4 regions of the Paenibacillus sp. J31R98 genome follow, and region 3 is predicted to be linked to each of the others. Evidence: predicted binding sites of a transcription regulator. Region 3 holds the regulator's gene; each other region holds the start of a gene.
The links. Region 3 encodes Rex, which represses fermentation and respiration genes when NADH is low (regulators of the CRP and FNR family bind a similar motif). Its sites were predicted from a motif close to TTGTGAAATATTTCACAA; they were not measured.

Region 1: the regulator Rex is predicted to act here: its motif matches at 2,825-2,842, upstream of AC0YNX_RS16210 (helical membrane plugin domain-containing protein).
Region 2: the regulator Rex is predicted to act here: its motif matches at 4,080-4,097, upstream of nadA (quinolinate synthase NadA).
Region 4: the regulator Rex is predicted to act here: its motif matches at 2,008-2,025, upstream of AC0YNX_RS15340 (ubiquinol oxidase subunit II).

Annotation. Positions count from the first base shown of each region.
Region 1 is NZ_JBWDNO010000003.1:583,071-591,089, reverse strand. It holds gene rnr (ribonuclease R) at 1-214, shown strand, start outside; gene smpB (SsrA-binding protein SmpB) at 333-815, shown strand; RNA gene ssrA (transfer-messenger RNA) at 1,028-1,392, shown strand; gene AC0YNX_RS16215 (S1C family serine protease) at 1,543-2,622, shown strand; gene AC0YNX_RS16210 (helical membrane plugin domain-containing protein) at 2,910-3,344, shown strand; gene AC0YNX_RS16205 (NAD(P)/FAD-dependent oxidoreductase) at 3,382-4,560, shown strand; gene AC0YNX_RS16200 (ankyrin repeat domain-containing protein) at 4,844-6,538, shown strand; gene AC0YNX_RS16195 (hypothetical protein) at 7,382-8,019, shown strand, end outside.
Region 2 is NZ_JBWDNO010000014.1:49,822-57,840, reverse strand. It holds gene AC0YNX_RS30255 (type III pantothenate kinase) at 1-561, opposite strand, end outside; gene nadC (carboxylating nicotinate-nucleotide diphosphorylase) at 565-1,455, opposite strand; gene nadB (L-aspartate oxidase) at 1,448-3,064, opposite strand; gene nadA (quinolinate synthase NadA) at 3,114-4,052, opposite strand; gene ftsH (ATP-dependent zinc metalloprotease FtsH) at 4,427-6,475, opposite strand; gene hpt (hypoxanthine phosphoribosyltransferase) at 6,579-7,118, opposite strand; gene tilS (tRNA lysidine(34) synthetase TilS) at 7,192-8,019, opposite strand, start outside.
Region 3 is NZ_JBWDNO010000002.1:578,861-586,879, reverse strand. It holds gene dinG (ATP-dependent DNA helicase DinG) at 1-1,657, shown strand, start outside; gene AC0YNX_RS11165 (redox-sensing transcriptional repressor Rex) at 1,670-2,329, shown strand; gene AC0YNX_RS11160 (amidohydrolase family protein) at 2,310-3,611, shown strand; gene AC0YNX_RS11155 (cell wall elongation regulator TseB-like domain-containing protein) at 3,611-4,132, shown strand; gene AC0YNX_RS11150 (hypothetical protein) at 4,291-4,827, shown strand; gene AC0YNX_RS11145 (AAA family ATPase) at 4,820-6,316, shown strand; gene AC0YNX_RS11140 (ABC transporter permease) at 6,646-7,620, shown strand; gene AC0YNX_RS11135 (carbohydrate ABC transporter permease) at 7,636-8,019, shown strand, end outside.
Region 4 is NZ_JBWDNO010000003.1:365,985-374,003, reverse strand. It holds gene AC0YNX_RS15350 (carbohydrate ABC transporter permease) at 1-463, shown strand, start outside; gene AC0YNX_RS15345 (Crp/Fnr family transcriptional regulator) at 1,147-1,857, opposite strand; gene AC0YNX_RS15340 (ubiquinol oxidase subunit II) at 2,100-3,017, shown strand; gene AC0YNX_RS15335 (cbb3-type cytochrome c oxidase subunit I) at 3,040-5,010, shown strand; gene AC0YNX_RS15330 (cytochrome (ubi)quinol oxidase subunit III) at 5,013-5,660, shown strand; gene AC0YNX_RS15325 (cytochrome o ubiquinol oxidase subunit IV) at 5,662-5,973, shown strand; gene AC0YNX_RS15320 (COX15/CtaA family protein) at 5,992-6,993, shown strand; gene AC0YNX_RS15315 (hypothetical protein) at 7,125-7,271, shown strand; gene AC0YNX_RS15310 (Npt1/Npt2 family nucleotide transporter) at 7,548-8,019, shown strand, end outside.

The DNA of each region.
Region 1 (8,019 bases), on a different contig from region 3:
TAATGGCGAAAGCGCCGGAACTGGCACACGCCGCAAGAAGAAAAGCGGCGGCGCAGGCGCAAGCGCTGGCGGTGGTGCTTCGGCTTCGAAGCCTGCAGCAGCTGCAGGATCTGAGGGCGCAGGCGGCAACGGCGGAGGCAATGGCCTTGGCCAGCGCAAAAAGAAGAAAAAGAGCAATTCCACCGCAGCATTCGTGCGTAAGAATCGTTTGTAATTCGCGGTTCGGGGCTGCTTTTACCAAATCTTGATTTCACCATGTAAAGTTGCTACAATGGACTCCTAGCCTAGGTTAGGAGTCCGTTCATTTACGCTTTTGGGGAGAGGTGATAGGCGTGGCAAGCAAGAAAAGTGATGGCAAACAGCTCGCACAGAATAAGAAGGCTTCCCATGACTATTTCATCGAGGAGACCTTCGAGGCAGGCATGGTGCTGATGGGGACGGAGATTAAGTCGCTGCGGACAGGCAGAGCGAACATTGGTGATGCATTCGCGACTATTCGTAACGGCGAGATTTTCATTCACAACCTGCACATTAGCCCATTCGATCAAGGGAACCGAAGCAACCCGGAGGATCCGACGCGGACGCGCAAGCTGCTCATGCATAAGTCGCAGATTCATAAGCTGCTCGGCCAGTCGAAGCAAGAAGGCTACACGATTGTGCCCCTTAAGATCTATGTTCGCAACGGTTATGCGAAGTTACTGCTCGGCCTTGGTAAAGGTAAGAAGCAGTACGACAAGCGCGAATCGGCGGCGAAGAAGGACGCGCAGCGTGATATCCAGCGTGCATTGCGTGAGAAGCAGAAGGTCGCTCGCTAAGGCAATTTAGTCCGCTTGGGATGTAAGGCGATCGTCGCCAAGACTTCCAACAAGACATTGTCTCATGATGGCTGTACCTGTGTTATACTAAGTAAGCAACGAACGAAGTAGTAACATGCTCACCTGATGCAGATGCCTTACTGTTGGCAACTGCAGTCGACAGAGCGTTCTTACCTGCTAAACGGAACGTATGGAGCCGTTTATGCGATATTGGGGGCGTTTATGGATTCGACGGGGATAGTTCGAGCATGGGTTGCGGGTAGTGGGGACGCGTCCACTTCATCAACGCTAAAGCCTATTAAATGGCAAACAACAACAAACTTACGCTTTAGCAGCTTAATAACCTGTTAGCGTGCTCCTACCTAGCATCGCCCATGTGACTAGACTAGGGGCTAACATGTAGTGGGATACGCCGTTCGGTCTCCGCCTGGGGTCGACGGAAGAAGATAATCAGGCTGACCCAACGCGTAGTCGGTTACGGGACGACGCTCGGGTGACATCAATACCGTGACTACACCCGTAGAAGCCTGTGTGGCGTTGTCTTCGGACAGGGGTTCAAATCCCCTCGCCTCCACCATCATTAACCACATCCGCATGAGGATGTGGTTTTTGCTTTTCCAAGGGTACCAATCTATTAAATTCTCAGGAACCTTTTAGCTAGTTTTAAGCTTCCTTTTAGGATCGTCCCTCATAATGAAGTCATCAAGAGCACAGGAGGCTGATCCTAATGGATGAGAATAAAGAAATGAACAATGAACTCGATAACGCAAACGAAGGTCCAACCATATATCGCTATGATTCCTCGAAGAAGATGACAACTTTACAGCGGGTGTATGACGAAACGCTCGCGGAGAATGAGGGGCAAGGTGCTTCAGCAGGCGGCGGTGCGAAACGACGCAGACGAACGTCTTCTCGGTCGATTCTGGCGGCTTTTCTAGTCGGCGCCGTTGTGGTTGGGGGAATGACCTACATGTCCGATCGAATGAACTTGTTCAGCGGAGGGACAGCAAGTGTCGTCCAGACCGGTTCGAACGGTGGCTCTAATTCAGCTGACGCCGGATTAAAGACTGCTTCGCTCAATTCCTCTACGGAGAACTTTGCTTCGGTGTTCAAGCAAGCGAACCCTGCAGTCGTGGAGATTGCGAATTATGGGGTGGAGAACAACCAGTCGAATCCGAACCTCTTCGGCAGGGACGGCGCATGGTCCGGCGGTCGGCAGCAGTCGGAGCAAAGCAGTCAAGATCCGGTGCTAATGGGTACCGGGTCCGGATTCTTCTTCAATAAAGACGGTTATATCCTGACGAACCAGCACGTTATTGCAGATGCCACAGAGCTTAAAGTAACCGTGCCTGGATATGATGAGCCGCTTATCGCCAAGGTCGTTAATGCGAATAAAGATCTGGATTTAGCGGTGCTCAAGGTGGAGAGCCCTGACGGCAAATCGTTTCCGGCTCTAAGCTTCGGTGACTCGAATCAAGCGAATGTCGGCGACTGGGTTGTCGCGATCGGCAATCCATACGGCTTGGATCACACGATGACGATTGGCGTGCTTAGCGCGAAGGAGCGTCCGATTACGGTCACGGAGGAAGACGGTTCCGAGCATCAATACAAACATCTTCTGCAAACTGACGCTTCGATTAACCCCGGCAATTCGGGAGGACCGCTGCTGAACGCTAAAGGCGAAGTAATCGGAGTGAATACCGCAGTTAATGCCGAAGCTCAAGGCATGGGTTTCGCTATTTCGTCCAGTACGATCAAGGATGCTGTGAAGGAGATGATGGCGGCAACGTCGGAAAAATCTTTCTAACTGGACGCTGCCAAATAAATCCACAACCGCGTAGGGTTGTGGATTTGTGCATCTGAGGGCACGATCGCAGCGGATAATCGCGCCTTTCTTGTGCAATCCTATTCTTCAGATGCCTTCATACCATAAATCACGGGTTTTCGTCGTAATTTTACATCTGTACGAAACGGTCACAATGAGCTAAAATAATGATATTCAAAATTACTTGTGAATAATTTCACAGTATGGTCGGAAACGACCTGCAGCTTAGACTGACGGATTTATTAATTTCATCTGAGGGAGGAAACAAAATGTCTGAAACAACAGCAGTACTTGAGCAAGGAGCAGCAGCAGTTACGGATGCGGCGGCGAAGCTCGACGTGTTGGACCAGCTTTTGAAACCGGAAGTGCAGCAAGCAATCACCGCATTGGTGGATCAACTGCCGAAATTGGCAGAAATGATGACCGTTATGACGGGTATCTACGATCTCGCGCAAAAAGTGTCCAAGGACAGAGTCCTCATTCAGGATACACTCGGCGGATTCCAAGAGGTATTGAAGCCGCTTGGAGAAAAAGTGAAAGATTACGCTTCTGCGGCAATTGAAGCGAATGACCGTGCGGATCAAGGCGGAGCTTCGATCGGCGTATTCGGTATGATCAAATTGCTGAAGGATCCTGAGCTGCAGCGTATGCTCCGCTTCGGGCAAGCCTATCTAGATATTCTTGGCGAAAGAAAATCACAATAATAGCGACCGTCATAAGGCGACGAATGGAGGAACACAGATGAGCAAGGAAATTCTGATTCTCGGCGGCGGTTACGGCGGTCTGCTGGCAGCGCAATCCGTAAGAAATCATCTTACAGCCGGCGAAGCGAACGTGACGATCATCAACCGCTCGAGCACACACCAAATCATCACTGAACTGCACCGTCTGGCTGCAGGCAATGTGGCTGAGAAAGCAGTAGCGCTCCCACTGGAGAAGCTTCTTAAGAAGAAGAGCGTTAACGTTGTCGTTGGCGAAATTGCGGCGATCGACGTCCAAGGCAAGAAGGTTGATCTGAGCAATGGTTCTTCTTACCGTTACGATGCACTGGTGCTTGCACTAGGCAGCGAAACGAACTATTTCGGCATTCCTGGACTGCAAGAAAACAGCTTGATCCTGAAGTCCGTTAACGATGCGAACAAGATCTTCGCGCATGTTGTGGATCGGGTAAAAGCATATGCTAAGTCGAAAGCTCCTGAGGACGCTACGTTCGTTATCGGCGGCGGCGGTCTGACTGGCACTGAGCTTGTCGGCGAACTCGCTGATGAATTGCCGGCAATCTGCCGTGCGAACGGCGTAGACTTCTCGGACATCAAGCTGAAGCTGATTGAAGCAATGCCTACGATTCTGCCAATGTTCTCGCCAGACCTGATCAACCGCGCGGTAACGAGCCTGCAAGCTCGCGGCGTAGAATTCCTGACGAGCCTTCCGATCACGGAAGTGAAGGGCAATGTGGTTACGTTGAAAGACGGCCAAACGATTACGTCCAACACGATCGTATGGACTGGCGGCGTACAAGGCAACACGCTCGTAGCGAACTGCGGTATCGAAGTAAACCGTGGCCGCGCAACAGTCAACAGCGCAATGCAATCGACATCGCACCCTGATGTCTACCTGGCTGGCGACTGCGCAGTTGTCTTCGCACCGGAAGGTCGCCCGTATCCGCCGACAGCACAACTCGCTTGGCAAATGGGCGAGCTGGTTGGCATCAATATCGCGGCAGCTTTCAAAGGCACACAGCCTGAAGAGTTCAAACCGGTATTCTCCGGTACGCTTGCGAGCCTTGGCCGCAAGGACGGTATCGGTGCGATCGGCGAGACGGGCATCGAGCTGCGCGGTACGCCTGCATCGCTCATGAAGAAAGCGAGCAATGCGCGTTACCTGTCGCACATCGAAGGCCTCTACACGCTGGCTTACTAAGAGCTGCGTTAGCGCACACCTAAGCAACATCACAGAATGACAACCAGCAGTCTCGGTTCGGCACTAGGATGCCGAATCGGGGCTGCTTTTATTTTTCACTTTATTTTTTACCGTGTTCAAGTCAGATGTCTCCACCAACTCTAACCACATCCGCAAGAGGATGTGGTTACTTTTGTAAGTTCCTCATTGGTACTATTATTTTAGAAATAACTTGCCGTTAACGTTACGTCACCTGTTATGGTTATCATAGAAAGACGAAATGAAAGAAAGGAGGCTACACGAGGTGAAGGGGGATGCGTCCTTTTATCGTACGGGACAATTTGCTGAGACGGCGGGAGTTACCAAGCGAACGCTCAGGTATTATGACCGGATCGGCCTGCTCAAGCCAAGTGGAATCTCAGATTCCGGGCAGCGTCTGTATGCAGTGAAGGACTTCATACGGCTACAGCAGATCGTCACGTTGAAATATGTTGGTTTCTCGCTTGAGCAGATAAGAAGCATTATGGAGATGGAAGATGCGGTTCACTTGCCCGCGCTTTTGTCGATGCAGCGAGAGTGGCTGGAAGATAAGGTTCGCAATATGCAATCCGCCATTCAGGCCATCAAGGAAGCCGAGAGAGTCATAGAGAACGGTAACGAAAGAAGCGTTGAAAAAATCCAATCCATTATCGGAGTGATTGAAATGGAAGCAAACCGCAACTGGGAGCATGAATTATTGGAAGCCGTTATTCTTGGACGTGAAGATAAGGCAAGGACGATCCTGGCAGCGAACAAGCATTTATCCGTTTCAAGCATCTATGTGGCAGCTGCGCTCGGTGAAGTGGACCATGTCCGTAGCCTACTGGCGAGCGACTCATTAGCAGCGCGCAAGCCCGGGGGACCAGAACAGTGGGAGCCTCTGTTATATATGAGTTTCTCCTGCTTTCTTAAACATCATGAATCTAGTGATCGGTTTGCGCAGACGGCTGCTGTGCTGCTGGAGCATGGTGCGGATGCTAATGCATACTGCCTACAGAAGGATGATCCGTATAGAAGGAAGCTCAGCGCCTTATACGGAGTTGTTGGCGTCGCGGGTAATATTCCTGTAGCCAAAGTGCTGCTTGATGCGGGCGCCAATCCTAACGATGGCGAATCGTTGTACCATGCGGTGGAATGGCCTACTCTTGATGGTCTGGAATTGCTTTACCAGTATGGTGGCGATATTGGAGCGACGCCGGCTATATTCTTTCATAAACTAGACTTTGACGACGAGCCGGGAGTGAAGTGGTTTCTGGAGCATGGCACGGATCCGAACCAGACTTTCTGTGATTATGGGACGACCCTGCACTGGGCAGTCTACAGGGGCAGATCTGCTTCCACCATCGAGCTTCTGCTCAAATACGGTGCCGAAGCCGATGCACAGAGACCCGACGGGAAAACGGCATATATGCTGGCCGTGCGCTATGGTTTAACCGAGATTGTCGATTTGCTAAGCAAGCATGGGGCATCAACGGAAGTGGATGACACGGATAGACTCTTCGGCGCGTATGCGGGAGTTAATGAACAGGTTGTTCGAAGCATTCTGGAAAAGCAGCCCGCGCTGCTCTCATCATTATCCGAGCAAGACAGGATGATGATTATCGAATATGCAGAATTGAACAAGGCGGATTCCGTAAAGCTGATGCTGGAGTCGGGATTCGATAGCTCCGTGAAGAAGGAGCCGGGTACAGCGCTGCATTTTGCAACTTGGCATGGAAACGTTGAGACGGTGCAGGTGTTGATTGAGCATGGAGCATCGTTGACGGCGATCAATGCATATGGCGGAACGCCGCTCGGAAGCGCGATTCATGGCTCGATTCATCGCCTTAACTCAAGGCCAGGTGCACATGCCGAAGTTGTGGAAGCCTTGATAAGGGCAGGTGCTGTCGTGCCCGAAGTGGCTGGGGGAAGCAAGGAAGTAAATGAAGTGTTGTGTAAATATGGCGCGAGGTATTATTGAGTCTATAGGGTTGTGTAGCAGTGTTGTAGCAGTGTTTTGTAGAGTTACGGTTCACAGCCGTCAAAAAACGACCTTATGAGGTCGTTTTTTTGTTCTTTCTTTACAGCACACCATAAAGCTCCAATATTAGTTCACATAAATCACTTTACCAATGATTCCTTACAGTATTGCTGTTGTAGAGCGGCGGGGCAAAGGCATTCTCAAAGTTTTAGGGATCCCTAATGAATTTATTTAAAAAGTCTAGCCCACAGTATCTCGCCAGGTGATTCAGGATATCCCAGGTCTTTGGGACGGCAGGTCTTTTGAAATATTTATTATGATTATACCTTCCCAAAAACTTCTAATACTTGTATCTTATTTATTTATAATGCATTAAAATGGTGAAAAGAGAAGGGGTGGAAGACAATTCGCAGTAATATTTTTAATGTATTTATGATGTTTTCAACTTTAATTCATAGTTTTTTAATTAGGTTTCCGCAGGAATGGAATGCCCATAAACTACTTAGGTTTGTGTTTAACTTACTCTACAGTATTATTTTCTCATTGGTAACTGGCTTACTCCCAACCATATTCGTATCAATAATTTTTAATAAATACATCAATCAAGAAATAATAAACTCATCCGCAATATATCTTTTTTTTCCTTCAGTTATATTTATCTGCATGTTGTTACTCTCCTTAATTAATTTCCATGAGCGGTTCAGTTTGCCACGCGTAATCTATGTATTCTTTATAGCAGTTGTCTTGTCGAATCCGAGAATAATTTATTTTAAGGCCTCTGTATTTCTACTCGTGGTGTTTTTAACTCTCTTTATGGTAACTTCAAGCATTGTTATTTTCTTCTTGAGTCCATCAATTACTTTAGGAAAAAGTGCAATTAATGTGCTATTCTATAGTGCTACGTTTTCGTTGATTTTGACAGTTGTTCTTTATAGTTATGGCGGAAAAAACCCTGTTCTCAGGCTTTACAGAAAATTTGTTTTATGGTCAATTCTCTTGCTAATTATAGTTTGTTTAACTGCTATTCAAATTTATGATAAGCTTACTCAACCTTTTAGCCAACAATTACAAATAGAACTGAGTCTTTTACTTGGTGGATTGATTTTTACGTTAACTGGAGTACTTGATAAGGGAGAGGAATTATTGTCGAAGTTAACGATAATGCATTCTAAAGAAATCAGAATGTTTTGGCGTCATTTCTACAAAGAGAATTCAATTACTGTTTATGTTAATAAACTCAAAGCTCGCTTCAATAGTATAGGGATTACTTGGACAAATAATAATAAGTTTAAATTAATGATTCATCTAAACATATCATTAGTTTTATTAATTTCCTTATGGTATGTAATTTGGAAGGTTGATGAACTTAATGTATTTTCTGGAGTGCATCCAGGAACTTGGTTGAGAAATTATTTAAGTAATAATCAACTGAATTACATAGATAAATTAAAACCAATACTAATAATGCTTGGAGTTATGGC
Region 2 (8,019 bases), on a different contig from region 3:
GGATGTTACCGGATTGCGTCCGATGACGCTCTTCGGCTTCACAAGCTCAATTCGTGGCAGCTTCGCCGCGCGCTGATAGAGCGCTTCGGTGGAAATGCCGATACCCGGTACAATCGCGCCGCCGAGGTAATCTCCGTTGACATCGATATAATCGAATGTCGTCGCTGTACCGAAATCGACGATAATAAGAGGCGCGCCATATTTCTCAATGCCCGCGATGGAGTTGACGATACGGTCCGCTCCTACTTCGCGAGGATTCTCATAACGAATGTTAAGGCCTGTCTTAATGCCAGGTCCCACGATAAGCGGTGATTTGCGCATATATTTCTGGCATAGCTGCTCCAGTGTCCGCATCAGCGGCGGTACAACGGAGGATATGATGACACCATCAATCTGATCCAGCCTCACGCCTGCAATTTGGAAAAGGTTATGAATCATAATGCCGTATTCATCTACGGTAGCCGAACGATTCGTGCTCAGCCGCCAATGATACAGCAGCTTCTTCGACTCATAGATCCCAAGCACAATGTTCGTGTTTCCAACGTCGACAACAACGATCATGGCTTAAGCGCCTCCTTTCTTGCCATTCAAGTCCAGACTAATGTCCAGCGACTGGAACGAGTAAGTTAGGCCGCCTACCGAGATTACGTCAACGCCGCACTCCGCAATGGAACGGATAGTCGTCAAATTCACGCCGCCGGAAGCTTCGACAATGACATGAGGCGAGTGAGCTTTAATCCGCTTCACTGCTTCGCGCATCAAGTCATTCGGCATATTGTCGAGCATAATGATGTCGCTGCCGCATGCGAGCGCTTCTTCCACTTGCTCCAGCGATTCCGTCTCCACCTCGATCTTCATCGTGTGCGGAATCACTTGGCGCGCTGCCTGCACGGCGCCGGTAATGCCGCCTGAGCCTTTAATATGGTTGTCCTTAATCATAACGGCGTCATACAAGCCGAAACGATGGTTATGTCCGCCACCCACACGAACGGCGTACTTCTCCAGCAGCCGATGGCCGGGCGTTGTCTTGCGCGTATCAACAAGGCGCGTAGGCTGCCCTTCAATCGCGCTCACGAAAGCCCGTGTCTTCGTGGCAATGCCAGACAGACGCTGCAGCAGGTTGAGCGCAAGACGCTCGCCCGTCAATATGCTATGCGTGCTGCCTTCAACCTCAGCCAGCACCGTTCCTTTATCTACGGCATCTCCGTCAGCAGCAAGCGGGCGGAATGTAAGCGATGGATCGACGACGTCGAACACGAGGGCTGCAATCGGCATGCCCGCGAGCACGCCCGCCTCTTTCACATGAATAACCGCCTTCGAGCGGCTGCCCGCTGGAATGGTCGCCCAGCTTGTAATGTCGCCTGTTCCGATATCCTCTGCGAGCCACGCTTTAATTTGCGCCCGCAACGTATCCGCGCTTCCGCCGCCTACTGCTGCAAGTGTAGCCTCATACATATTCAATTCGCTCCTCTGTTAAACCATACTCCCGGTGGAGTACCGTATGCTTGCGCCAATGCAGGTCATCCCGCTCTGGAAAATCTTCTCGACTGTGTGCACCGCGGCTCTCTTCGCGAGAAAGCGCCGATTGCGTCGTCAGCAGTGCACAGGTCAGCAAGTTGGCAAATTCATATTCTTCACGCTTCGTAATGACCGAGCTGAAGATCGAACGAAGCCGCTTCAGCTCGTCCAATCCTTTATTCAGCCCGGTAGCATTGCGGCGTAGCCCTACATAGCGCACCATAAGCTTCTGCAGCTTCAGTCGCTTCTCTACAACCGCTTGGATCGGAGCCTCGCTCCTGCCCTGCGATTCCAAGCGCACATGCTCATGGCCTTCCATCGGTGTGAGCGTATTAATTCGCTCCACGATGCGGCGGCCGAATACAATGGCTTCCGATAGCGAGTTGCTCGCGAGTCGGTTTGCACCGTGTACGCCTGTGGATGAACATTCGCCGCACGCGAATAGACGATCGAGATTCGTCTCACCGTTCAGATCGGTCTTCACCCCACCCATCATATAATGCGCCGCAGGCGCGACCGGAATCCAATCCGTTGTCAGATCAAGCCCATAATTGAGGCAGAACTCATATATATTCGGGAAGCGATGCCTCACCATATCCGCCGGCTCATGCGTGACATCCAGATAGACGAAGGTCGACTTCGTCGCTTCGATCTCGCTCAGTATCGCGCGCGCGACCACGTCACGCGGTGCAAGCTCAAGCTGCTCATGGTACTTCTCCATGAACCGCTCACCCTTGATATTGCGCAGTATTGCACCTTCTCCGCGAACCGCCTCCGAGATGAGGAAGCGCGGCGCGCCTGGATAGCACAGTGAGGTCGGGTGGAATTGAATAAACTCAACATCTTGTATGTAAGCACCAGCTCGGTATGCCATGGCAATGCCGTCAGCGGTAGCAATCTCCGGGTTTGTTGTATAACGGTACAACTGTCCAGCGCCACCGGAGCAAAGAATCGTCGCTTTGCCTCGCACGAACAACCGTTGTCCATCTGGCTTCTGCACAAGCGCACCGTAACAAACACCGTTATCCGTAATCAAATCAATGACAAAATGGTCGTCCCACACGGTGATCCGCGGATTCGCGATCGTCTTCTCTGATAGTGCCCGGACGATCTCGAAGCCCGTCGCGTCGCCGTTGGCATGCAGGATACGACGCTGGCTATGCGCCCCTTCCTTCGTCAGCGCGAACTCGCCGTTCTCTTGGTCGAATTGCGTGCCCATCCGAATGAGATCCTGTACACCCTGCGGTCCTTCGTGCACGAGCGCATCCACCGCTTCATGCGAACAAAGACCCGCACCGGCAATCAACGTATCTTGACGGTGATAGGCAGGCGAGTCATCCTCGGAGAACACTGCGGCAATGCCGCCTTGCGCGTAGCGTGTATTGCTGTCCATGAGGGACTTCTTCGTAATCATAAGGACATCATTGTTTTCACTTGCTTTGATCGCTGTAAAAAGACCGGCAATGCCGGCCCCGATCACAATGACGTCTTTATGAATGACTGGCAGCCCTTCCAAATCGGTATCAACTAAATAACGTGGAATCATAATGGCAGCTATCCTCTCTGCGGTTTGTGCGGAAAGAGAGTAGCGCATGCTACTTCACTTGTAACATGCGCTCCAGGGATAAACGGGCTTTGCTTGCGACTTCTTCCGGAACGTAAATTTGCGGTTGCATCGTTTCCAGACATTTAACAAGCTTCTTCAAATTGTTTACTTTCATGTTCGGGCAAACCAAATATTTCGTTGCAAAATGGAAGGTCTTGTTCGGGCTGTCGAGACGCAGCTGATAACCGGTTCCGTCTTCCGTACCGACAATGAATTCCTGACAATCGGATTCTTTGCAATATTTGATAATAGCGGTTGTACTGCCAACGAAATCGCCGAGCGCCACAACTTCTGGACGGCATTCCGGGTGAACGACGAACTGCGCGTTCGGATGCTTCGCTTTCATTTCTTCAACATCTTTGACGGTCAGCATGTCATGCGTGTTGCAATAGCCTTCCCAGAGAATCATCTTCTTGTCGGTCTTCTGTTGCACATAATGACCCAAGTTCTTATCCGGTACCCAGATGATCTCATCGGAATCGACCGAGTTCACGACACGAACAGCGTTCGCCGACGTACAGCAAATATCCGTCTCCGCTTTAACCTCAGCCGACGAGTTGATATACGTAACGACCTTCGCGTTCGGGTGCTGCGCCTTGAGCTTACGCAAGCCGTCAACATTGACCATATCCGCCATCGGACAGCCCGCACGCTCATCCGGAATGATGACCGTCTTGTTCGGTGCCAGAATCTTCGCGCTCTCGCCCATAAAATGAACGCCGCAGAACACGATGACATCTGCGTCCGTCTCCGCTGCCTTCTGAGCAAGCAGGAACGAGTCTCCGCGGAAGTCCGCCACTTCTTGAATTTCATCCCGCTGATAATAATGCGCGAGTATAATTGCGTTACGCTCTTTCTTCAGTTGCATCAAACGTTCCCGCAGTTCGCGGTTTTGCTCCGCTTTCCGCTCGAGAGCCAATGCTTCCATGGTTCATTTCCCCTCTTTTCACTAACTTTGTGAACAGATGCACAAACTTGGTTGTTCGTTCACCTTATTTATCGAGAATAACAGTAACCTTGCATGGCGTTCTTCTGTAGCATACCCATGCATTCTGCCGCTTGATTCGCGCTTACTTTATTAGTAATTAACATTTAATTTACACAAGGTATGGTATGCTGTCAACCAACTGTAAACGGCTTCTCGGCTGTCTCTAGCTGCAAAAGTCACCGTTTCTTAATGAATTGGAGGCCAAGGCTGACGATACCTTGCCTTTTCGTGAATTTTCGCACAAACATCGGTTTTCGATAAAAAAGGCTGCCCGCGCAGCAGTTTACCTGCAGCGGACAGCCTTTAAGGCGTTATTAAGCTTGTGGTGGTGTTCCCGTTCCGGATCCTGTTCCCGATCCATCATCGTCATTGCTTCCGTTATCCGAATCAAGCGGCGGTGGTGTAATCTCGCCAGCTTCCTTCGAACCGATGCGTACCTTCACGCCGCCGATTGTATCGATAATCGGTTCAGCCTTCGGCTCTGCCATCACAGCGGATGAAGTGCTCTCACCCTCGCCGCCTTCTGCAGTACCGCCCTCAATGAGGCGTTTGATCTGCTCAAGCTCGAGTGTTTCTTCCGTGAGAAGCGTCTGTGCAATAAGATGCATTTCTTTGCTCTTCTCCGTCAGAACCTGCTTCGCACGTGCATAGCAGGATTGGATAATGCTCTGCATCTCTTGATCAATCTCGTAAGCGATCGAATCGGAATAATTCTGCTCATGTCCGATATCGCGGCCGAGGAACACTTGACCTTGCGAGCTGCTTCCGAACTGCATCGGTCCAAGCTTGTCGCTCATACCGTATTCCATAATCATGGCACGAACGATGCTTGTTGCTTGTTTGAAGTCGCTATATGCACCCGTACCGATCTCGCCGATGAAAATTTCCTCGGCTACACGGCCAGCAAGGAGACCCGTTACTTTATCGAGCAACTCTTGCTTCGTCGTCAGCATACGGTCGCCATCCTTAGGAAGCATGATGACGTATCCGCCTGCGCGTCCGCGTGGGATAATCGTTACTTTGTGTACTTGGTCGGCGTGCTCCAGGAAGTAACCCGCAATCGTGTGGCCTGCTTCGTGGTAAGCAACGATACGCTTCTCACGGTCGCTGATCACGCGGCTGCGCTTCTCTGTACCAACGATTACGCGGTCGATCGCTTCGTCAACCTCGACCATCGCAATGTCTTTCTTGTTGCGACGAGCGGCAAGAAGCGCTGCTTCGTTCAGCAAGTTCTCGAGATCCGCTCCTGTGAAGCCTGTCGTACGCTTCGCAATGACATCAAGCTTAACGTCTTTGGCAAGCGGCTTGTTGCGTGAGTGTACTTTCAGTACCGCTTCGCGGCCTCTCACGTCTGGACGGTCAACCGTAATTTGACGGTCGAAACGGCCTGGACGGAGCAAAGCAGGGTCAAGAATATCAGGGCGGTTCGTAGCAGCAACGATGATGATACCTTCGTTCGCGCCGAAGCCGTCCATTTCAACGAGGAGCTGGTTGAGCGTTTGTTCCCGCTCATCGTGCCCGCCGCCTAGACCGGCGCCGCGCTGACGACCAACTGCGTCGATCTCATCGATAAAGATAATACAAGGCGCGTTCTTCTTCGCATTCTCGAACAAGTCACGAACACGGGAAGCACCGACACCGACGAACATCTCAACGAAGTCCGAACCGGAAATGCTGAAGAACGGAACGCCTGCTTCGCCTGCAACAGCACGCGCAAGCAAGGTTTTACCGGTACCTGGAGGTCCGTTAAGCAGTACGCCTTTCGGAATACGAGCGCCAACAGCCGCGAATTTGCGTGGATCCTTCAAGAACTCAACAACCTCAACGAGCTCTTGCTTCTCTTCGTCTGCACCCGCAACATCCTCGAATGTTACGCGTTTCTTCTCTTCATTATAGAGACGGGCACGGCTCTTGCCGAAGTTCATCACTTTGCCGCCGCCGCCCTGCGCCTGATTGATCAGGAAGAAGAACAGAATGAAGATAATGACAAACGGGATAATGGATGTCAAGAAGGTCAGCCAGATGCTTTGGCCTTCCATCGGCTTAACTTCCATCTTAAAGCCATTCTTCGTCTGTGCGTCAGTTATTTCCTTGACGACATATTCCTCAACGCTCGTATGTGTGTAGAATTGGGCTGAATCCGCCTTTTCCGGTTTGGTCTTGTATTCACCGGTAATTAGATAGGAGTAATTATCAAATTGCAGCTCCAGCTGCTGGATGTTGTCACTCGCCAGCTCTTTTCTAAATTGATCGTAACTGATTTCTGTGGTGGAGTCATTTTGGCTGCTAATAAATTGGAAGATCCCGACGGTCACCAAAAAAATAATTAAATAAAAGCCAGTATTACGGATGATCCGATTCATCCCCTACCTCCTCTCAAGACGCGAAAAAATAAGATGACCCCGCACGAGAGGCCCCCCACTTTAAGCGGGAGCCCGTCGTACACGGCGAGCCTGCTTGCTTGCGTTACTTCTCGTAAACCTCGGGCTTCAGAATGCCGATAATCGGCAAGTTGCGGTATCTCTCCGCATAATCCAGCCCGTAGCCGACGACGAATGCGTCTGGCAGTACAAACCCTTTATAGTCCGCTTCCAATTCCACTTTGCGGCCGGACGGCTTATCAAACAGCGTCACGAGCGTAATGGACTTGGAATTGCGGCGCTCCAGCACATCAATGAGATAGCTGAGTGTAAGTCCACTGTCGATAATGTCTTCGACAATGATCACATCTCTGCCCTGCACGGATGTGTCAAGGTCCTTAATGATCTTCACTACACCGCTTGTTTTGGTCGATGCGCCATAGCTCGACACCGCCATAAAGTCCATTTCCAGCGGGATCGTAATAGTCTTGACCAGATCAGCCATAAAAATAAATGCGCCTTTAAGCACGCAGATTACGAGCGGGTTGCGACCTTCAAACTCACGGCTGAGCGTCTCGCCAAGCTCTTGAACCTTCTGCTGAATTTGGTTTGCGTCGTAAAGCACTTCTTGAATGTCGTTCAGCAACTAAGGGACCTCCTAAATGTATCTTGCCTATACTATGAATGGATTGCAGCATCTTATTCAAGGCGCTATACGCTTACGGCAATGCCGACAATGTCCGCAGCGTCATGCGAATGACGCGGCTTGTTGAAGCTTGCACCTGCGCATGTCTTGATCTTCGAATGCCCGGTATCCAAAGCACGAAGCCATTGGCGTCGACAACGAGCGGCAGCACGTCACGTCGTGACGGAGCGATGCGTTCATCAACGAACATATCTTGTACCTTTTTGGTACCATTTAAACCAAGCACTTGCATTCGGTCACCCGGGATGCGATTTCGTACCGTGAGCGGGTATTGAAGAGCCTCGGCATCGAATACTGCTTCCAGCCGATTGCCTGGCATTGAAGCCTCTGATGCAGCCATCTCTTCAAGGGCAAGCTCGTACTCTGATTCAGGCAGAGGAAGTACGGCTGTGCCTTCCGGGACAACATATGCGTATCCGCCTGGCCGGGATGTCATCCCTGACTGATCTTGGCGGATAAAGACGAGATTGTCATACTCACGCAGAAACTTTGCACCGCTGCCAACATCGAAGCTCCACGTCGATGCTGCGCCATCTGCGGCCGCAAGCCTGATCGTCTCTACGCTTTCGAATGAAGTGGGTTCCGTTTCCAAGCCAATATAACTCAATATTAGTTTAATCAATCTCCTTTGTAAAGCGACATGCAAGCCAAGCAGCGCTTTGCGGTTTAATTGGCATCCATCGCGCCGCTTCGTCGTATAGCGCTCAAATACCGCCCTTGTTTCTTGCTCCAGCCAATCATCCTCGGCCGCTGCAAGCTCCGACAGCCGAACGAGCGACTGGGCGATCTGGGGGTTAAACGACGCCAAATACGGCAGTACCTCTAAACGGACGACGTTGCG
Region 3 (8,019 bases):
TCCTTGGTTCAAGCGCTGTTATTATCACCGTGCGAAGCAGGAAGCGAATATCGCCGATGTTGTCATTACGAATCATTCGATGCTGTTCACAGACATTCGAGCCGACCATCGCTTGCTGCCAGGATATGAGCATCTCATTCTTGATGAAGCCCATCACTTGGAAGAAGTAGCAGGCAAGCATCTAGGTACGCAAGTTTCGTACTACTCTGTGCAGCATCCAGTGTTTCGTCTTTGCAAAGACGCTCGGAACGGTCAGCTCATTCATCTGAAGAGCAGATTAGCGAGCGAGAACATTGAGAAGACGCAGAAGTGGCGCGAAGAAATTGATGAAGTCGTGCCGGTATTCGGCGATTTGCGCGATGAATGGGATCGGTTGTTCGAAATGCTCTACTCCATGATGGGAACAGGCAGCGGAGCCGGCTTCGGCGGTACTGGCAATGCGAATGGGGCGAAGAGCGCTGCGCTTGACAGCGGCGGAGCAGAAACCGGCCAATATGTACTGCGCTTGCGAGGAGGAAAGCTTCCAGCAGCGTGGTCCGACGCTCAGCTTATTGAAGAAGCCATTCACGGCTACTTGAGTCAAATTGTGCGGCCGCTTGAGAAAGTATTCACAGCGATCAAGGATGAGATGGACGACCCTGGTATCGCAGCACTCGTCACTGACCTTAGCGGAACGATTAAGGATTTGGCGAGAGCAAGGGACGACCTGCGCCAATTTATGAAAGCGGACAAGTCCGATACGGTTTATTGGCTGGAAGGAAACAGCAACTCTCGTGCCAAGTCCGTTCAGCTCTACTCTGTTCCGGCAGATGTGAGCAGCCAGCTTCGGACGTATTTCTTCGAAGTGAAGAAGAGCGTTATTCTGACGTCTGCGACACTATCCGTGCAGAAGTCGTTCCAATACGCATGCGAACAGCTTGGCCTCAGCGCAGATGAACGAGATGGCAAACTAAAGACCGTTCAGCTGCCATCGCCATTCAATTATCGGGAGCAAGCGCTGGTTATAATCCCGCGTAATTTCCCGGTGCTTAAGGGCGCTTCCGGCGATCCTCTTTTTAACGAGATGCTTGTGAAATCTTTAACAGATACCGCGATCGAGACGAATGGCCGAATGCTCGTCCTGTTCACATCTTATCGAATGTTGAAGCAGGTATATGAGCCGCTGAAAGAAGCGCTTAGCGTAAACGGCATTCAAGTGCTTGGTCAAGGGATAGACAGCAGCAACCGCAGCAAGCTAACCAGAAGATTTACCCAACAGGACGCATCGGTGCTGCTTGGTACGAGCAGCTTCTGGGAAGGCGTCGATATTCCCGGCGATGCGCTGACGACGCTGGCGATTGTACGATTGCCGTTCCAACCGCCGAATCATCCGCTTGTCGAAGCGAAGTCAGAGATGCTGCAGGAGCAGAATCAGAATCCATTCATGAAGCTGTCTATTCCGCAAGCCGTTATCCGGTTCAAGCAAGGCTTCGGCCGGCTTGTTCGGACAGCGAACGATCGTGGAATCGTACTTATTTACGATACTCGTATTATCGATACGTATTATGGAAAATACTTCTTGTACTCGCTGCCAGGACCGAAGATTGAGACGATGCATCTGGATCAAATCGTTCCAAGAATCCGGGAATGGCTTGCCAAAGGTGAAGAGGGGATTTAGGGAGGTTACGCCATGAAGCCGATGAAAATATCCGAAGCGGTCGTTCGCAGGCTGCCGGTTTACTTGCAGGTGCTGAACGATCTTAATATGCGTGATGTGCAGACAGTATCTTCCCAGGAGCTTGGAAGCAAGCTGGACCTGAACCCTGCGCAAATCCGCAAAGATCTGGCTTATTTCGGCGATTTCGGCCGCAAAGGGATCGGCTATGATGTGACATATCTCATCGAGAAAATCCGTCAGATTCTTAAGCTCGACCAGCCGCTGAACGTAGGGCTGGTCGGCGCCGGCAATCTTGGCAGAGCACTGTGCAATTATAATACGTATTTGAAAGATAATATGAAGATCACGGCTGTATTCGACGTTCATCCTTCGATGGTTGGCGCGTCGATTAATGGGCTTACCGTGCTTCCAATGGAGAAGCTCAAAGAGACGATTGCGGAGCGGAATATCCGAATTGGCATCATTACCGTGCCTGCACCCGAGGCGCAGAATGTCGCGGATAAGTTCGTGGAAGCGGGCGTTGACGGCATATTGAACTTCGCGCCAACCATTCTGCGCGTGCAAGAGCGCGTGCGCATTCATTATGCGAATTTCACAACGGAGCTCATGAGCCTCGCTTATTATTTGGACGAAGAAGGGGACAAAGAAGACGATGAAACGATTGTGGATTGAGAACGGCACCTTCGTCACGATGGACGAGCAGCGTCCTGTGCTGAAAGGCCATATGGTCATCGAAGGCGATACGATTCTATATTTGAGCGACCAGGCGCCGGATCCGGAACCGGAAGGCGCAGAGCGCATCAAGGGTGAAGGCCTTGTGTTCATGCCAGGCCTTATTAATACGCACGGTCATGCGGCGATGTCGCTGCTTCGCGGTTATTCGGATGATGAGAATTTGCAAGTATGGCTGGAGCAGAAGATGTGGCCGATGGAAGGCAAATATACCGATGAAGACTGCCGCTGGGGAACAGCGCTTGCCGTTACCGAGATGTTGAAGTCCGGTACGACGACTTTCGTCGATATGTACGATCGCATGCACATCGTCGCTGAAGTGGTGGAGAAGTCCGGTATGCGCGGACTGCTGACACGCGGCGTAATTGGACTCTGTCCGCCGGATGTTCAAGAAGCAAAGCTCAATGAAGCGAAGCAATTCGTTCAGGACTGGAACGGCCGAGCTAACGGACGGATCCGCACGATGCTGTCCCCGCACGCGCCGTATACATGCCCTCCAGATTACATCAAGCGTATCGTAGATGCCGCGAATGAGCTGGATGTGCCGCTTCATACGCATATGTCTGAATCTGCCGCAGAAGTGCAGCAGAACGTCAATGATTACGGCTGCCGTCCAGTCGAGCATCTGGACAAGCTTGGCTTCTTCTCCCGTCCGTCCCTAGTCGCGCATGCGGTGCACCTGACGGACGAAGAGATTGCGCTGCTTGCGGAGCGCGGCGTAAGCGTGTCGCACAACCCGGCGAGCAACCTGAAGCTGGCGAGCGGTATTGCTCGCGTGCCTGACATGCTGAAAGCCGGCGTTACGGTATCGCTTGGTACAGACAGCGCTGCAAGCAACAATAATCTTGATCTGTTCGATGAGATTCGACTGGCTGCGCTTATTCACAAAGGCATCTCTGGCGATCCGACAGCAGTGCCCGCTTGGGAAGCGCTCAAGCTGGGTACGGTTTACGGCGCTCGCGCGATCTGGCAGGAAGAGCGAATCGGCATGCTGAAGGAAGGCATGAAAGCGGACTTTATCGCCATCAATATTGAGCAGCCGCATTTCTATCCGCAGACGGAAATCATCTCGCACCTGGTATACTCAGGCTCTGGCCGTGACGTTGTGCATGTATGGGTAGATGGCGTTCAAGTCGTGAAGGACGGCGATTGCGTATTCCTCGACGAAGCGCATATCCGTGCTGAAGCGCAAGCTTGCTTCGAAAGGCTGTTATCCAGCTAATGCGCGCTAATCGATCGAAACGTCCGTCAAACATGACGCCGTGGCGCTGGGTGCTGCTCGTGTCGCTCTCGATCATTCTGATTCTTGCTGCGCTTAACGTGTATTACCGCTCCGTACAGTCGCCTGTATGGGCCGAGGAGCGGGGTGCAGAGGACCAGGCGATGCATATTGCCAGTCTGAGCAGCGTGGATAGCTCTTATCACTATGTGTGGGATGAGCCGGTGTGGGTGGTTATAGGCAAAGACCACAACAACGATACGACATACGTATGGCTGAAGAAGAACGAATCCATAACGCTGCGCGCAGATCAAGGCAAGACGAAAGCAGAGGTTAAGGATAGCTTCATGCAAAGCAAGCCGGATGCGATAGTTGAGCATATCAAGCTCGGATTGTTCGGCGGAGAGCCAGTGTGGGAAGTATTCTACTCACGCAATCAAGCGGGTCAGCCGACGCATTTCTATGAATTTTACCGATTCAGAGATGGCTCATTCGTCGTATCGTATAAGTTGCCGACGCGTTAATTGCCATTGCTGCAAGCAAACAGCAGAGTCAGCAAGTTAAGCCATAGTTCCCTATTATTACACGCCCCCTGGTAAAACAGGTTGTGATATACTTTCGTATAGCAGCTCGTGATAGACGAAAGTATTGCAATCAGTTGAAGCAAAGGGGGCTTTTTGCCATGAAAATCCGTTTGATGCCTGCAGTCCTGACCGCTGTTATTTCGGCTGGTGTGTTAGTTGGCGGCTGGTTTACCTACCACAGCGTGGCAGCTGTCAAGCCGCTTGAACGAATCGTTGCAGGAACGCCTGGCGTAGTTGAATCGACACCTGTTATTAACCGGAACACCGTTACGATAGATATGAGGCTAGACCGGGATGCGAACATCCGCGATGTATATGATCATATTGCGACAGAGGGCGAAAGCATTATTGGCGATCGCGACCTGAAGCTGAATATTGGCGATACGAAGCCATCCAAGCAGCTAGAAGACGTATGGTCGACGATGCTGTTCGATGTTGCGCAGGCGATGGATCACCGCGAATATGCATCGATCCCGCAAGCGATTGAGAAAGCCCACGCGAAGTACCCAGCCGTTACGGCGACTTCGGAGATGGATGATTCCAATGTATATATTACGCTGAAGGACGATACGTCCGTAAAGTATGTCGTTCTACCTCGCACACCGAACAAGATGGGGGCGTGGCCTAATGTTTAAACAGTATGGGAAAGAAATCGTGATCGGCTTCGTGCCGGTCTTTCTCTTATTTTTACAGTTTATTATAGGTGTGAATATGATCCCGATCGTGCTGCTTGCCGCGATTGTTGGCGGCTTGCTCTATATGGCAAGGTCCCGTGGAAACTTGGCGACGGTTGGCGGGGAACGCAGAACGAAGACGCGGCCTGCGAAGCCGATGTCGTTCGATCAGATCGGCGGGCAAGAGCGTGCGAAGCAGGAGCTTGTCGAAGCGCTTGATTTTCTCGTGAAGGTAGATCAGATCTCGAAGTTCGGCATTCGTCCGCTCAAAGGCATTCTGCTTACCGGCCCTCCGGGAACAGGCAAGACGCTGCTTGCGAAGGCAGCGGCACAATATACGGATTCGATCTACCTTGGCGCATCCGGCTCTGAGTTCGTTGAGATGTATGTCGGTGTCGGCGCAAGCCGTATCCGTGACCTGTTCAAGGAAGCTCGGCAGAAAGCAGCGAAGCAGAATAAAAGCAGTGCCGTTATCTTCATCGACGAGATTGATGTCATTGGCGGCAAGCGTGACGGCGGACAACAGCGCGAGTATGATCAGACGTTGAACCAGCTGCTTACGGAACTTGACGGCATTCATACGTCTGATTCGCCGCGCATTCTGCTTATTGGTGCAACGAACCGCAAAGAGATGCTCGACAGTGCGCTTCTGCGGCCTGGTCGATTCGACCGCCATATTTCGGTAGACTTGCCGGATAAGAAAGGCCGCAATCATATCCTTAATATTCATGCGAAGAATAAACCGCTTGATCTTACAGAAGTGAACCTCGATAAGATCGCAGAAGAGTCATTCGGCTTCTCAGGCGCGCAGCTTGAGAGCGTCATGAACGAAGCAGCGATCTATGCGATGCGTGAAGACACGGAGGCGATCAGCCAGCGTCATCTGTCGATGGCGATCGACAAAGTGATGATGGGTGAGCGGACAGACCGTGAAGCGACGCATGAAGAGCGTGAGCGTGTTGCCCTTCATGAGCTGGGCCATGCGATTGCGGCAGAGCTTGTCCGTCCTGGCAGCGTGTCGCAGGTTGCCTTGCTTCCTCGCGGTCAAGCGCTTGGCTATGTGCGTCATAATCCGCAACAAGATAAGTATTTGTATACGAAAGAGTTTCTAGAAGGCCAAATTATGATTGCGCTCGGCGGCGCGGCAGCGGAAGAAATGTTCTATGGCGACCGGAGCACAGGCTCGCGCGGCGACTTCGATCAAGCGATGAACATTGTTCGCTCGATGGTCGAGTGCGGACTTACGGAGCTTGGCATCATTGATCAGTCGATGATGACGCCGGACAAATGGGCGACCATTAATCGTTCCATTCTGGACGAGCTGATGATCCGTGTGAAGGAGCTGCTTGAGAGCAATCGCGAAGTGTTCACATCCTCGCTCGATGTGCTGACAAGCGAGGAAACACTAAGCGGCGATCGCTTCCGAGAGCTGCTTGCAGATGCGGCTTAAGCAAGGATACAAATGCAATTCTGTAAATCATTTCAAAAAAACCGTTGACGGCTAAATACTCCCATGATAATATGAGTCACAAGATAACTCAGTAAACTCATCGGAATAATTTAAGTATCTACCGGACCACCGGAGACCAGTGCCCCATAGAGGCGCTGCGTCTCCTTTTTTTATGGGAATTCGTCTGGTTGACCAGAGGTTCGAGTAAAGCTGGCCGGGAATTACGATAAGTACTTGAGATGAATAAAAGTCGACTGGTTACCCAGAGACACAACAAAAGAATCCATTGTTGTGTCTTTTTTATTTCTCTTGGAAGGGAGCATGCAAGCATGGAATTTGTTAAAAGCGAGGCTGCGCTCAAAGAAGCGGCGGCTCGACCTCTGAAGCACGTTCGCAGAAGAGCAACTTTGCTCAGATATATCTGGTTCAATCGTTACCTGTATATCATGCTGGTACCTGCGCTCGTTTACTACCTGATCTTTCACTACATCCCGATGTACGGAGCGGTCGTAGCTTTCAAGGATTTCAGCATTACGAAAGGCATTCTGGGCAGCGACTGGGCAGGCTTTAAGCATTTCCAGTACTTATTCTCGCAGGATAAATTTTGGCAGGTTATCGAGAATACCGTCGTCATCTCGTTGTACCGGCTTGCCTTTGGATTTCCAGCCCCGATTATCGCTGCGTTGTTGTTAAACGAGGTCAGGGTAAGGGTGTTCAAGCAGACGATACAGACGGTCATTTACCTGCCGCATTTTATCTCGTGGGTCATTCTTGGAGGCATTCTTATTAACTTGCTCTCCACGGACAGCGGCGTTGTGAATAACGTGATTAAGCTGTTCGGAGGCACGCCGATTGGATTTCTAAGCGAAGAAGCTTACTTCCGCAGCACGCTTGTCTTCTCGATGATCTGGAAGGAGTTCGGCTGGAACACCATCATCTACATAGCAGCTTTGGCCGGAATTAGTCCGCATCTGTACGAAGCGGCGGTCATCGACGGAGCGAACCGCTTCCAGCGGCTCCTGTACCTTACGATTCCGCTGATCAGGAGCACGATCGTGCTTATCCTTATCCTTAGGCTGGGCGGCATTATGGAAGCAGGTTTCGAGCAAATTTTCGTGCTTTATCATCCCGGTGTATACCGTGTTTCGGATATTATCGACACTTACGTGTACCGGATTGGCTTGACAGATGGAAGGTTCAGTCTTGCGGCAGCGGTTGGCTTGTTTAAATCCTTGATTAATTTTGCGCTGCTTGTTCTGGCAAATTGGCTTTCCCGGAGGTTGGGAGAACAAGGTGTTTACTGATACGGGAGGTAGATTATGCATTACACAAGCAGAGCAGGAAAGCTGTTCGACTCGTTCAATATTGCATTCTTGGCGATTGTAGCTATCGTTACTGTTTATCCATTCTGGGATACGCTCGTTGTATCCGTCATTCCGCTGGAGGAGTACCTCGGATCAAGTATTCATTTATTCCCTAAAGAGATCACCTTGGAGGCTTATCGCTACTTATTCTCGATGAGCGAGCTATGGACTTCTTACGGAGTGACGATGTTCGTCACGATTGTGGGTACGGCGATCAGTATGTTCCTTACGGTTACGGCAGCCTACGCGCTCTCAAGACCAGGTCTGAAAGGATCCCGCGTCATCATGTTTCTCTTCGTGTTTACGATGATGTTCAGCGGAGGCATCATTCCGACCTAT
Region 4 (8,019 bases), on a different contig from region 3:
GTATATTCTGTTCTACAAGTTCGGATTGATCAATACGTACCTTCCGTGGATTATCGGGGGACTTGGCGGCAACGCCTTCTTCATCTTCCTCTATCGGCAATTCTTCGCGACCATTCCGAAGGAGCTGGAGGAGGCGGCGCGCATCGATGGCTGCTCAATCTTCCGCACGTACTGGAACATGTTCATTCCGCTGTCGCTTCCGGTTGTTGCGACGGTGTCGATCTTTAACTTCCAAGGCTCGTGGAGCGACTTCATCACGCCTTTCTTCTTCCTGAAGCAGGCCAAATATCCGCTCGCGACCGCGCTTACGACGATCAATTACACCGAAGGCGGATCCAATCAGATCATCCAGCAGGTGTCCGTGGCGGCAGGGGTTATCTTCATGATCCCGATTCTGATCACGTTCTTCATCGGGCAGCGGTTTATTGTGGATGGGATTGTGACGACTGGGGTGAAAGGGTGAGTGGGACTGTAACGGTTGCCACAGTGCTTATTCGCGTAAATAGGACCTGTTCTAAAATGTAACGGTTGTCAGAGTGCTTATTGGTCTCAAATCAATTGATTTCGCCGCCAATATTGCCAAATAGCCGTTCTGACAACCGTTAGAGTTGGAAATGGGGTTGCTGAGGCAGAATAGCGTTCGTGGCAACCGTTAACGTAGCCGACGAAGTGTTTAAACTCACGGTGCTATCGCTTTTACGACAATCTAGGAACTGCCTGGAATAGGCAGTTCTTTTTTTGTTTTTCGGTGGTGGTGGCGGGGATGGAGATGGGGAGAGCGGGAGAAGCCTCTCTCGAGAGACAAGCTACCGAAAGACCCCGCTCGTATGGTGCGAAGAGAGGAAAAAGCCTCTCTCAGCCCGTAGAAACGCGCGGATTTGCTGTTGAGAGAGGGAAAAGCCTCTCTCGAGAGGCAAGCCGCCTAAAGTCTGCCCTCAAAAAAACCGAGAGATCCAAAAGATCTCTCGGCCTCAAACTTACCGCAAATCCCACCAAAGACGCCTCCACGCTCGAAGAGCCGATTTTCGACTCCCGACGCCAGTCCTCGTCCCGCCTCTTGCCCCGTCCCAAGTTCCGTCCTCGCCCGTCCCACGTTCCGTCCCACGTTCCGTCCTCGTCCCGTCCCTTGCCCCATCCCTCGCCCCATCACACCCGGCAAATCTCCTTCGGGCAATTCTCGCAGAAGCACAGGTTACGCAAATAATCGAGTTTTTCGATGACAAGGTACCCGTTTTCACTTGAGATGACCTCTTCCTTCCTCAGATCGCTCAGCAGCCGATTGACACTCTCGCGCGTTGTGCCGATCATATCGCCGAGCTCCGTGTTGGTCAGCTTCTTAGTAATCTTGACGCGCCCATCCGTCTCCACGCCATAGGTGTTGCCAAGTCGAATGAGCAGCGAGCATAATGCGCCCGTCTTCCCGAACAAGATCAAATCGCGGATGCGCGTCTGCGTCAGCCTGTGCATCAGTCCCATCCACTTCATAAACTCCACGGCAAAATCCCCATGCTGCGACAGCAGTGCCTCCAGCGCTTTGCGCGGAATCGCCCCGACCACCGCATTCTCCTGCGCCTCTGCGCCGAAGGAGTGGGCTGACTCGTGAAACGGATCGACCTGGCCGAATAAATCCCCCTGTTGGTGCAAATAGATGGTCAGCTGTTTCCCTTCGTCGGTTGCTTTTGTAATCCGCACACTGCCGTTAATAAGGAAGTACAGCTTATCGGCCGGATCTCCCTCCCTGTATACATAGGAGCCTGCAGCAACTTTGCTCTCCTGCATAACGGCTTGCAGTTTGGCAAGCTGTCCGTTTGAGAAGCACGCCGTGTTCGGCGTTCCAACGCTTTGTCCGTTCGCCAAGCCAAGCCCTCCCTTCCCGTAAACGCTTTGCCTAGATCATACCTTAGTTTGCACCAAAACGATGTGATGAAAGTCACACCAACCGATACATTTATATCCAATTAATAAAATGGTTGAAAAGTTATGAACATTATTTGACGGCGAAGCAGAATGTGACGGAAATCACATGCGACCCATTCGGAAGCGGCTAAGATGGTGCCAGAATCATTAAGAGCAATACGCACGATGAGGAGTGGGGTCAAATGAAGGTTAAACGCGGGCTGCGCCGCACCATCAAGCTGCTGCTGCCAACGATTATGGCTTCTCTGCTGCTTTCCAGCTGCAAGGGGCACATGATTGTGTTGGACCCAAAGGGGCCAACAGGCGCAATCGAGCTGCGGCTGATTACGATATCGGCGATTCTATGTGCCGTAGTGGCGATTCCGGTGCTTGCGCTGCTGGTCTATATCGTCTACCGCTACCGGGACAGACCGGACAACAAAGCGCCTTATGCACCGGAATGGGCAGACAGCAAGGTGCTTGAGGTCATCTGGTGGGGAATCCCGATTGTTATTATCGGCATCTTGAGCGTATTCACGGCAAAAGGGGTTTACTCGCTCACGAAACCTGCCGTACAGAACGCTTCGCCAGTTACCATTCAAGTCACGTCTCTGAACTGGAAATGGCTATTTACATATCCGGAACAGAACATCGCGACCGTGAATTATTGCGAAATTCCGGCAGGGGTACCCATCCAATTTATTCTAACCTCGGATGCACCGATGAACTCGTTCTGGGTTCCGCAGCTCGGTGGTCAGGAATATACGATGCCTGGCATGGCGATGCGATTATGGCTGCAGGCTGACAAGGCTGGCGAGTACTTCGGCTCGGGAGCGAACTTCACGGGTGCAGGCTTCGCCCATATGCAGTTCAAAGTCATTGCCAAGCCGCAAGCGGACTTCAACAGCTGGGCGAAGCAAGTGAAACAAAGCGAGCAGGTCCTGACGAAGGAGGGCTATGATCAGCTCGTGAAGCCGGGGCTGTCGAAGGAGCAGACGTATGCTTCGTATCCACCTAGCCTGTTCGACGACATCGTGAACAAGAACGGCGGCATGTATGCCGATATGCACCATGCCGAAAAAGACGGCGATGCGATGTCCGGGATGCAGATGAATCACTAGATAATAGAAAGAAGGGAATTCCATGCTGGATCGGTTCAATTTGCTACCCTCCGGATTTTTTGTAACCGGCGATCCGATGATTTATATCGCAGATGCGGCGATCGTGCTTACAATGGTGGCGATCTTAGTTGCGCTTACGTATTTACGCAGATGGAAATGGCTGTGGCGGGAGTGGATTACGACGGTCGATCATAAACGGATCGGCATCATGTACTTGATCTGCTCGCTTCTGATGCTTGCAAGGGGCGGCGTCGATGCGCTTCTCATGCGGGCACAGCTCGCGCTGCCCAATCTGCATTTTCTCGAATCCGAGCACTATAACGAGATATTCACGACGCATGGCACGATCATGATTCTGTTCATGGCGATGCCAATGATGTTCGCCTTATTCAACATCGCCGTACCGCTGCAACTCGGCGCACGGGACGTCGCCTATCCGTATCTTAACGCCATTAGTTTCTGGCTGTTCTTCTTCGGCGCGATGCTCTTCAACCTATCGTTTGTCATCGGCGGTTCCGCGAATGCGGGATGGCTGGCTTATCCGCCGCTGTCGGAGCTGAACTTCAGTCCGGGTCCAGGCGAGAACTTCTATATATGGGGCATTCAAATTTCCGGTATTGGAAGCTTGGCTACCGGGATCAACTTTATTGCGACGATTACCAAGATGCGTACCAAAGGCATGAGCTGGATGAAAATGCCGCTATTCAGCTGGTCCGTCCTTGCTAGCTGCATCACGATCATCATTGCTTTCCCGGTGCTGACCGTTACGCTTGCTTTGCTGTTCCTGGATCGTTTTGCAGGGGGACACTTCTTCACGATGCTGCATGGCGGCAACCCGATGATGTACGTGAACCTGATCTGGATGTGGGGTCACCCCGAGGTGTACATCGTAGTGCTTCCGGCGTTCGGGATCTATTCGGAAGTTGTGAGCACCTTCTCGCGCAAACGAATCTTCGGCTATAAGTCGATGGTGTTCTCGATGATGATTATAAGCGTGCTCTCGTATTTCACTTGGGTGCATCACTTCTTCACGATGGGCGCCGGAGCGGACGTGAATACAGTCTTCGCGATTACCACGATGGCGATCGGGATACCGACCGGTGTCAAAGTGTTCAACTGGCTCTTCACGATGTACCGTGGCCGAATTCGAATTACGCAGCCGATGCTGTGGACGCTCGCTTTTGTCCCGTGCTTTGTCATCGGGGGGGCAACTGGCGTCATGCTGGCTGTAGCGCCGGCCGACTATCAATATCACAATAGTTATTTCTTGATTGCGCACTTTCATCAGGTGCTGATCGGCGGTGTCGTATTCGGCTATCTGGCAGGCATTTATTACTGGTGGCCGAAGATGTTCGGGTTCAAGCTGAACGAGCGCCTCGGCAAATGGGCATTCTGGCTGTGGAATATCGGCTTCTATATTTGCTTCATGCCGCAATACGCACTCGGTTTCATGGGCATGACACGTCGCGTGTATACATACGGCTGGGATATGGGCTGGGCACCGATGAACGTCATCTCCAGCGTCGGCGCAGTTCTGATGGCTGTCGGATTCCTATTCCAAGGCTGGCAAATTATTTATAGCATTAAACATGGAGAACGCGATAAGACAGGCGATCCGTGGGATGCGCGCACCTTGGAATGGTCTATTCCATCGCCTGCGCCGCTGTACAATTTCGCCATTGCGCCGGAAGTGAAGGAGCAAGATGATTGGTGGCGGAGAAAGCAGAAGGCTGCGCAGTCCAAGCAGACGGAAGAAGCGGTCCAGTACGAACCGATTCATATGCCGAAGAATTCTGGTATCCCGTTCTGGATGGGACTTAGCTGGTTTGTCGCTGGCTTCGGCTTTACATTCAGTTGGATCTGGATGGCGGCGCTTGGCTTAATCGGCGTCGTGACATGCTTGCTTGCACGCTCCTTCAGCCGCGATACGGACTATTACATCTCCGCCCAAGAAGTCCGGCAAACGGAAGCGTTGTTCGGAAGGGGTGTCTAATAATGAATCATGCTATCAACCGGCATCATAAGAAACATTTTCATAAGCAGCAGCATGGGCATCATGAGCAGCACGAGCAGCATGGACATAGCGATCAACATGCAATCAATGTGCTGGGGTTCTGGCTCTTTATCGTAACAGACTGCCTGCTGTTCGGTACCTTATTCGCCGTGTTCGCCGTGCTTCGCTATCACACGGACGGCGGGCCTAGCGGCGGCAGCTTATTCGAAATTCATGGTTTTGCAGCGGAGACGTTCATCCTGCTAACGAGCAGCTTTACAAGCGGTCTGGCCGCAATCTTCATGCAGAAGAAGCATGTGAAGGGAGCCATCAGCCTGCTGGCTGTGACGGTGCTGCTCGGAGCGGCATTTATCGGGCTTGAAGTCCATGAGTTCGCCGCAATGGTGTCCGAAGGGGCAACCTTCACACGCAGCGCATACTGGTCGGCGTTCTTCACCCTTGTTGGGACGCATGGTGTGCATGTAAGCCTCGGCATCGGCTGGATGCTGGCGCTTATGGTGCAGCTGGCTAGATATGGCGCGGATGAGCGCAACAGCCGCAAGCTGTTTATGATCGGACTCTACTGGCACTTCTTGGACGTCGTATGGATCTTTATTTTCACATTCGTATATTTGATAGGGGTGTATTAGGATGGCACCAACCACATCTCAGCCCCATGCTTCGGTCAAATCCTACGTCATTGGATATGGCGTTTCGCTAGCGTTGACCATCATTCCGCTGGTGATGCTGTCTACTCACAGTGCAAGCGGCCCGTTGTTTATAACGAGTATCGGCCTTATGGCGGTTCTGCAGCTTCTTGTGCAGCTGTTCTTCTTCATGCACATCAGAGACGGGGAGAAGCCGGCTTACAACGTATGGGCGCTTGCGCTTGGCGCGATTGTCGTCTTGACGATCGTTGGCGCGTCTATATGGATCATGTCGTTCAACGCACAGGTTCAGTAACAAAGGAGAGGATTGCATATGATACGGCAAATTAAGCGGGAGAAGCTCGGAAAGAACCTTATCCGCTTGGGATGGCTCGCCGTCCTTGTCGTCTACATCGTGAATCTATCCGGATTTGTCGATACGCTGACCGGCTCAGTTACCGGCTGCGGCAAGAGCTGGCCGCTCTGCAACGGCTCGATTAAGCCTTGGACATGGGATAGTCATGCTTGGGTCGAATTCGGCCATCGGACGCTCGTTTTCTCGATGACGGTCATGGTCATTGCTCTATCTGTACTCGCATGGCGACTATACGGATACAATCGGTTCGTTCGTCTCTGGGTTCGTCTGGCGATTCTGGGCATTGGGTTAGAGTCATTCTTAGGAGCGCTCAGCGTATTCGACTTCAACCCGCCTGCGCTTATGGCTGCGCATATGGGCATTGCGCTGCTGTCATTCGGTGCGCTGCTCGCCCTAACGGTAACGCTCCAGCAAATTCGCCTCGGTGACCAGACGTTAACAGAGGCGATCCCGGATCGAACGAGAAACTGGGCTAGGCTCCTTCTGATCTACCTTTATGTCGATATTTACGTCGGCGCCTACGTGTCCAGCTCAGGGGCTGGCGGTTGGTTCCGTGGTCTGCTGCTGCCCAAAGAATCGTATTCGGAAGCAGGCCAATCGTTCATTGTTGATATCATCCACCGATCGCTGGCAATCGGACTCGTTATCATCGCGGCACGGCTTGTTCAGCTGTCGTATGCAAACAGGCGGCAGAGACCCGGATACTATGTTGGCAGTGTAGGCGTTAGCGTATTGGTGGTTTTGCAGGCGTTAAGCGGAATCTATATGGTGCATTCCCACTTGAGCTTTGTCTCGGTACTGCTGCATGTGGCGAATGTGTCCCTCATGTACGGCCTTATCGTCTTCTTATGCGTGCAAGGCATCCGTGTTACGGCGAGCGAGCAGCTAAGAGTGCGAACACGCGAGCTTTCTATCTCTATGCGTCAAGTGATGGCAATTATTGACCAACAGAGGGATTAACGCAACATCCGCTTCCTGCCAGCGTAAACTGTGATAATTATCACTGCGATCGTACGATTCATGTGGTTTAATAAGCGGTGTAGGTGTAGACATGAATCATATTCGTCAATTCGTCTGGAAGGGGACTGAAGATGCGAACAATTACTTGCGAGCATTGCGGTAAAATGAACGGTCATGGCGAGGTAGGTCAAAGCTGGATCTGCGAAGACTGCAAAGTAGGCGAGCTCGGCTTCGATTCGCCAGGCAAGCTTGCGGAAGAGGAAGAAACGGATTCATAGACAAATGGATAGCGAACGCTAGTGATATATGGATGGATGAAGAATGAAGGAACTGCCTGGGTGGGCAATTCCTTTTTTTATTGGTGATTTTACGCCGAGAGAACATATACGTGCTCTCAGCAACGATAACGCGCGAGCCATTCTCTCACCGTTCGACAACACCATCGCAGGAACTGCCAAACAAGCAGTTCCTTTTCTATTTTATCTAGTTCCCTAGAACCAGATAATTGGTATAAAATAGAGAGATAGGTTAGTGGAGTATAAGGAGCTGCGAGGATGAAAATCAAATCGGGGATGATCACCCAAACGTTTCAGAGGTTCGGAGAAGACAAGGAAGAATATTCGAAGGTGCTGTTCCTTGTCCTCTATTTATTTGCCATTACTTCGGCTTCAACGATTGGGCGAACTGCGGCGGATGCGCTGTTTTTATCCCACTTTGGCGCCTCGCAGCTGTCGTTCATGTATGTGCCTCAATCGGCGGCGCTTATACTGGTCGGATTTCTATTTCAACGAATCAGTCCTCGGTTCCGAATGGACCAGATGCTGTATGTGCTGATTCCGGCTCTCTCCTCGCTTGTGCTCCTCTCCAGACTCGGTGTCGGGCTGGATTTCAAGTGGGTATATCCAGTCATCTACGTCGGCTATGACGTATTCAACTTCCTCATGGTCGTCTGCTTCTGGCAATTTGCAACCTCCGTGCTCGATCAACGTAAAGTGAAACGAACGATCGGACTGGTCGGCAGCGGAG